2 regions of the Dechloromonas aromatica RCB genome follow, and region 2 is predicted to be linked to the other one. Evidence: predicted binding sites of a transcription regulator. Region 2 holds the regulator's gene; the other holds the start of a gene.
The links. Region 2 encodes sigma-54, which starts transcription at its own class of promoters, with help from an activator protein. Its sites were predicted from a motif close to TGGCACGCTTNCTGCTNA; they were not measured.
Positions count from the first base shown of each region.

Region 1 (3,224 bases), 1.7 Mb from region 2:
TCGCCGGTGACGCGCACCACCCGGGCGATGCCCTCGACCGACTGGGTCGAGAAGCTCAGGCTGGCTGGCGAAGGATTCAGGGCGTCGTGGCTCATGATCACAGGGCGTGCGCACCGGCCATCTGGATTTCCTTGCCGGCAGCCAGATCCATCAGGCGCTTGCCGACGACGAGCAGACCGGTGACGATGAAGCCACCCGGCGGCAGGATCATCATCAGGACGCCCATGTCCGCCGGCAGCAGGCGCATCTCGATCGCCTTGAAGCTTGGCCCGAGCAGCAGCGAGGCATCGGCAAACAAGGTGCCGGAGCCAATGATTTCGCGAACGGCGCCGATCGCCGTCAGGGCAATCGTGAAACCCAGGCCCATGAACAAGCCATCCAGGAAGGCAGGCGTCGGCGACTGCTTGGCGGCGAAGGCTTCAAGCCGGGCCAGCGGCAGGCAGTTTGAGACGATCAGCGGGATGAACAGGCCGAGCACCTTGTACAACTCATGCATCCAGGCGTTCATGCCCAGATCGACCACCGTCACCATGGCGGCAACGATCAGGATATACACCGGGATCCGCACTTCCGTCGTGATCCGGTTGCGGAACACGGCCACCAGGTAGCTCGAGGCGGCCATCACCACCGCCGTCGCCAGCCCCATGCCGAAGCCGTTGGTGGCGCTGGTGGTCATCGCCATGCAGGGACACATGCCAAGCAGCATGCTGAACACGCCGTTGTTGTCCCACAGACCGTCCTTGACGATCGTCTTGTAGTCGCTGTTGGCCATGTCAGTCTCCCTTCGTCAAAGTGGATTTGTTTTCGGCAAAAAACTCGAGCCCGCCGCGAATCGCCGCCATGACGCCGCGCGGCGTGATGGTGGCTCCGGCAAACTGGTCGAAATCGCCGCCGTCCTTTTTCACCTTCCAGCGCTCAAGCGGCGGATTGCCCAGCGACAGCCCGGTGAAACGCTCGATCCAGGGGCCCTTCTTGGCCTCGATCTTGTCGCCCAGGCCCGGCGTTTCCTTGTGCGCCAGAACGCGCACGCCGAGCAGCTTGCCGTCAGCGGCGATGCCCATCATCAGCTTGATTTCGCCGGCGTAGCCGGTACCGAATATCTCGTAAGCCACACCGGTCACCAGGCCGTTCTTTCTGGCCCGATAAACGGTCAGCGCCCGGCCTTCAGCATTCGCCAGGGTCAGCGTGTCGGTCACCGGATTGTTGTCATGCAGCTCATCCGGCAGCACCTGGCTCAGCGAGTTCTGCTTGTCCTCGATCGCCCGCGCCGCGATGTTATCCACGGTGATTTCGTCGGTAACTGCAAGCAGCAGCCCGAAACCAAGGCAGAACAGACACAGGATGAGGCCATGCTTGAACATTCTGGCTTGGCTTCCGATTGGCAAGGCTTGAGAAGTATTCATGGTGGGATCACTCATTGGTTTGCCCATGTCCAGCAGTTTCTGTGCCAATGAATTTGTCATAGACCTAACCCGTTTGAAATTTCAATCGCCGCGCTGCAACCCCTGTAACGGCGCCGTTTGAGCCAATGACCGCCCAAAGTCGAGGCAAAACGCACAACAACGGTGCGTTTTTCCCCAAAGACAATGTCGCAAATGCAACATCAATTTCGTCGCATTTCCCCCGAAACGAGGCCAGCGGAGGACTTGGCGCCAAATGCTGCACCGCGGCATGGATTCTGCTTTGGTCGTAGAAAACGAATTCATGAGGAGCCACCCAATGACGGCAGTCCAGCGCGCAAAACAAATAATCGAGCCATCGGCCGCCCAGGCACTTCCGCCGGAAGCCTACCGGCAGGCCGTTGACCAGGCCGACCTGGCCATCTCGATTACTGACGACAAGGCCAACATCCTTTTCGCCAACGATGCGTTCACGCGGGTGACCGGCTATACGAAGGAAGAGATCATCGGCAAGAACGAATCGGTGCTCTCCAACCACACGACGCCGCCAGAGGTGTACCAAGCCCTGTGGAAGTCGCTCGCCGAACAAAAGCCATGGGCTGGCAAACTGCTCAACCGGCGCAAGGATGGCGAGCTTTACCTGGCGGAACTGAGCATTTCCCCGGTCGTCGATGCGACGGGAACAACCACCCATTTCCTCGGCATGCACCGCAACATCACCGAGCTGCATCGCCTGGAACGCGTTGTCGCCAACCAGAAGCACCTGATCGAATCGGTCGTCGATGCTGCGCCAGTCGCTTTTGCCCTGCTCGACCCAACCGGCCGCGTCATCCTCGACAACCAGGAATACAAGAAGCTGGTCACCGACCTGCGGGTCAAGGAACCGGCCCATACCGTACTCGACAGCCTGCTGCCGGCCTGGCGCGAAGCACTGGCCGAAAACCCGCAGCAACTGGTAGTCAGCAACCGCGAAGCCCGGATCGACCGGGCCGCCGGCCGGGCGCGCTGGCTGTCGGTCACCTCGTCAGTGATCGGCATGCACAGCGATTGCGCCGACAGCTATTTCTGCGCCGCCGGTCAGCCTGGCTTGCTGCTGGTTATCGCCGATGTCAGCAACCTGCGCGAGGAACAGGAGCGCGCCCGCGCCTCGGCCCTGCAGGCCGTGCTGGCCGAGGAGGAACGCACGGCGGCCATCCGCGAAGGCCTGTCGGCCGCCATCTTCCGGCTGGAAGAGCCGATGAACGTGATGTCTTCGGCCATTTCGGTGCTCCAGCGCCGCGACCCGGCCAGCGCCGCCATGCTGCAGCAGGCGCTATCGGGCAGCCGCGAACACATGGAGGCACTGCGCCAGGTCATTCCGCAAAGCCCGCAGGAGATCGTCGTCAGCGTAAACATGAATGAAATCCTGCGTGACGTGCTCGAAGTCAGCACGCCCCGCCTGCTCGCCGCCGGCATCATCGTCGATTGGCAACCGGCCGCCACCCTGCCTGCCATCCTCGGCCGCCCATTGCAACTGCGCATGCTGTTCAAGGCGCTGGTCGACAACGCCATCGAGGCGATGAACATCAAGGGCTGGAAGCGCCGCGAACTGTCGCTGACCAGCGCCCTGAACGGTGACTGTATCGTCGTTTCCGTGCTCGACAGCGGCCCCGGCATCCCACAGGACTGGCGCTACAAGGCCTTCGAACCCTTCTTCACGGCCAAGGGCGGCAGCGGCAAACACATTGGTACCGGACTGTCGCGCGCCCAGCAGGTGGTGGCCGATCACGGCGGCATCATCGATCTCGATGACAGCCCGAGCGGCGGTTGCGCGGCGATTGTCGA
Region 1 is NC_007298.1:1,605,141-1,608,364, reverse strand. Features, by position in the region: gene DARO_RS07710 (SoxR reducing system RseC family protein) at 1-95, opposite strand, end outside; gene DARO_RS07705 (electron transport complex subunit E) at 98-772, opposite strand; gene rsxG (electron transport complex subunit RsxG) at 774-1,403, opposite strand; gene nifL (nitrogen fixation negative regulator NifL) at 1,720-3,224, shown strand, end outside.
Region 1: a site for sigma-54 is predicted at 1,668-1,685, ahead of nifL (nitrogen fixation negative regulator NifL). Genes of this name have one in related genera too.

Region 2 (3,224 bases):
CCGTGAGATCAACTCAAGCGCGAGCTCGGACTTGCCCACACCGGAATCGCCGGTGATCAAAACCCCCATGCCCAGAACATCCATGAATACACCATGGAGGCTGACGGTATCGGCCAAACGGGCCGATAGATAGATGCGGAGCAGATCAATCACCGCCGAGCAGGGCTTCGGTGAAAAGATCAGCGGCGTCGAAAACTGCATGCAGGTTTCTTCAACCAGCGGCGGCGGCGTCAGACCATCGGCGACAATCAGTGCTGGAGGCTGCGCACCGAGCAGATCAGAAAGCATCTGGGCAAAACGCCGCTCACCAATGCGCATCGCCCATTCGTATTCGGCCAGGCCCAGGACCTGCAGACGTTCCGGATGAATGATGTTGATGTGGCCGACCAGATCTGCGCCGTAGTTGTTCGACCCCTTGATTTCAATCCGGCGATCAGCCTGGTGGCCAATGTGCCAGTTCAATAGCAGTTTGTCGCGGTTGTCCTCATAGAGCTGTACAAGGTTAACGTGACGCACAGACGTTTCTCAGGACTGAAACAGTGCAAGGACGGCCGCAGAATCAGGGGCAAGTTGCAGCTTTTCGCGGAATGCCCGATCGGAAAAACGCTGGGCAAGTTCGGAAAGAATCTGCAGATGCTGCTCGGTAGCCTGCTCGGGAACGAGCAGGACGAAAAGAAGATCGACCGGACGACCATCCGGCGAATCGAAGGGAACAGGTGTCGCCAGGCGCATAAATGCACCGGCTGCCTGCTTGAGACCTTTAATCCGGCCATGGGGAATCGCGACCCCCTGACCCAGTCCGGTAGAGCCCAGTTTTTCGCGGGCGAAGAGGCTGTCAAAGATTGTTGAGCGCGCCAGTCCGAGTCGAGTTTCGAAGAGAATTCCCGCCTGTTCGAAAACCCGTTTTTTGCTGCTCGCTTCAAGATCGAGCAATACCTGGTCAGCGGTCAGAAGATTGATAAGAGGGTTCATAGGGAAGGGTAATAAAGCAAGGCCGCAGCCATGGCTGCGGCCTGTCGGCGCTTATTCAGCAGCGTCAATCAGTCCCGGCTTGTCACCGCGATGGTGATCCTGAACCTTTTGCTTGTATTTCTGAACTTGGCGGTCCAGCTTGTCGAACAGCGCATCAATGGCAGCGTACAGGTCGTCGCCGGACTCTTCGGCATGCATGTCCTTGCCTGGCACGTGCACAGTCACTTCCGCTTTCTGCTTCAGCTTTTCGACGGACAAAACGACGCTAACGCCGGTTACCTTGTCGAAATGACGGACCACGGGATCCAGCTTGTTTTCGACGTATTCGCGCAGGGCGGGGGTAACTTCGATGTGGTGACCACTAATCTGCAGATTCACTTTTTTCTCCTCTCTCTACAGGGTCTTGCGTAAATTGACCGGGGGGATGTTGAGCGACTCGCGGTATTTGGCAACCGTCCGTCGGGCAACTACGATTCCCTGCTGGCCTAGTATTTCGGATAATTGGCTATCCGACAAGGGCTTCTTGCCATCCTCAGCCGCAATCAATTGCTTGATCAGGGCGCGGATGGCCGTAGCAGAACAAGCACCACCGCTATCGGTGGAGACATGGCTGCCAAAGAAGTATTTCAGTTCGAAGATACCGCGCGGTGTCGCCATGTATTTCTGGCTGGTCACCCGCGATACAGTCGACTCGTGCAGGCCGAGAATATCGGCGATTTCACGCAGCACCAGCGGCCGCATGGCCACTTCGCCGTGTTCGAAGAACTGGCGCTGGCGATCGACAATGGTCTGCGTGACACGGTGTATGGTTTCGAAGCGCTGCTGGACATTCTTGATCAGCCAGCGCGCCTCCTGCAACTGCGTAGATAGATTGCCGTTGCCCCGCCGCTGCTTGGCGAGAATTTCGGCATACAGACGGTTGATGCGCAACCGAGGGTAGGCATCCGGATTGATGTAGGCGGTCCACTTGCCCTTTAGCTTCTTCACGATCACATCCGGCGTGATGTAGCGCGCTTCAATCTGGGCATACCCGGCAGCTGGCCGTGGGTTGAGGCTGGTGATCAGGCTGTGCGCCGCCTTCAAAGCCTCGTCATCGCAACCTGTCAGACGACGAATCTTGGCGAAATCACGGGCGGCGAGCAGTTCGAGATGCTTGTCGACAATAGCCAGGGCCAGTGTACGTTCGGCACATACCGGCAAAACCTTGAGCTGAAGCTGCAGGCATTCCTGAAGACTGCGGGCACCAATGCCGATCGGGTCGAAATTCTGGATATGGCGCAGCGCAATTTCCAGCTCTTCGATTTCAATTTCGTATTCCGGCGGCAGGGTTTCCCACAACTCGACCAGCGGCGCCGAGAGATAGCCATCATCATCGAGTGCTTCGATCAGGAAACGCACCAGACTGCGGTCGCGCTCCGATAGCTGGGTCATGCCCAGTTGCCAGCCCAGATGGTCACGCAGGCTGACGTTGGCCGCATGGATGTCGCGGGAATCGCTATCGTCGTCTTCATCGCGACCGGCGCCGGTAAAGGTCCCGGCATCGGAGGCCCAGCGGTCATCGTCCACCTCCGACGGAGCCGATGGCACATCCTGCTCGCGTTCCTCGCGGGCATCCCGTTCTTCCCGCTCAACCTTTTGCTCGCGCTCACCTTCGTTGCTTTGGGGCGCGTCGAACTGCTGGGCGGCTGAGAAATTATCCCCGCCATGCTCGTCTTCGCGTTCCAGCATGGGATTTTCGAGCAGATAACGCTCGATTTCCTGTTGCATTTCCACCGTCGACAACTGAAGTAGCTTGATCGACTGCTGGAGCTGAGGAGTCAGCGCCAGATGCTGGGATAGTTTTAGCTGGAGAGCGGGCTTCATCGGATAGTGTCGGGTGGGGTCTGTCGGTTAGAGCCTGAAATGCTCGCCGAGATAAACCTTCCGTACGCTTTCATTCTCCACGATTTCGGCCGGCCGTCCAGCGGCCAATACATTTCCGGCGTTGATAATGTAGGCGTGGTCGCAGATACCAAGGGTTTCGCGGACATTGTGGTCGGTGATCAGGACACCAATGCCACGCTCTTTCAAGAAGCGAATGATCTTCTGGATTTCGAGCACGGCAATCGGGTCAACCCCGGCAAAAGGCTCATCGAGCAGGATAAAACGCGGATTGGTGGCCAGGGCGCGGGCAATTTCAACCCGCCGACGCTCACCGCCGGATAATGCAGAGGCATTGACGTGGCGGACATGTCCAACGTGCAGTTCGTTGA
Region 2 is NC_007298.1:4,446,643-4,449,866, forward strand. Features, by position in the region: gene hprK (HPr(Ser) kinase/phosphatase) at 1-516, opposite strand, end outside; gene ptsN (PTS IIA-like nitrogen regulatory protein PtsN) at 526-972, opposite strand; gene hpf (ribosome hibernation-promoting factor, HPF/YfiA family) at 1,024-1,350, opposite strand; gene DARO_RS21130 (RNA polymerase factor sigma-54) at 1,366-2,835, opposite strand; gene lptB (LPS export ABC transporter ATP-binding protein) at 2,863-3,224, opposite strand, start outside.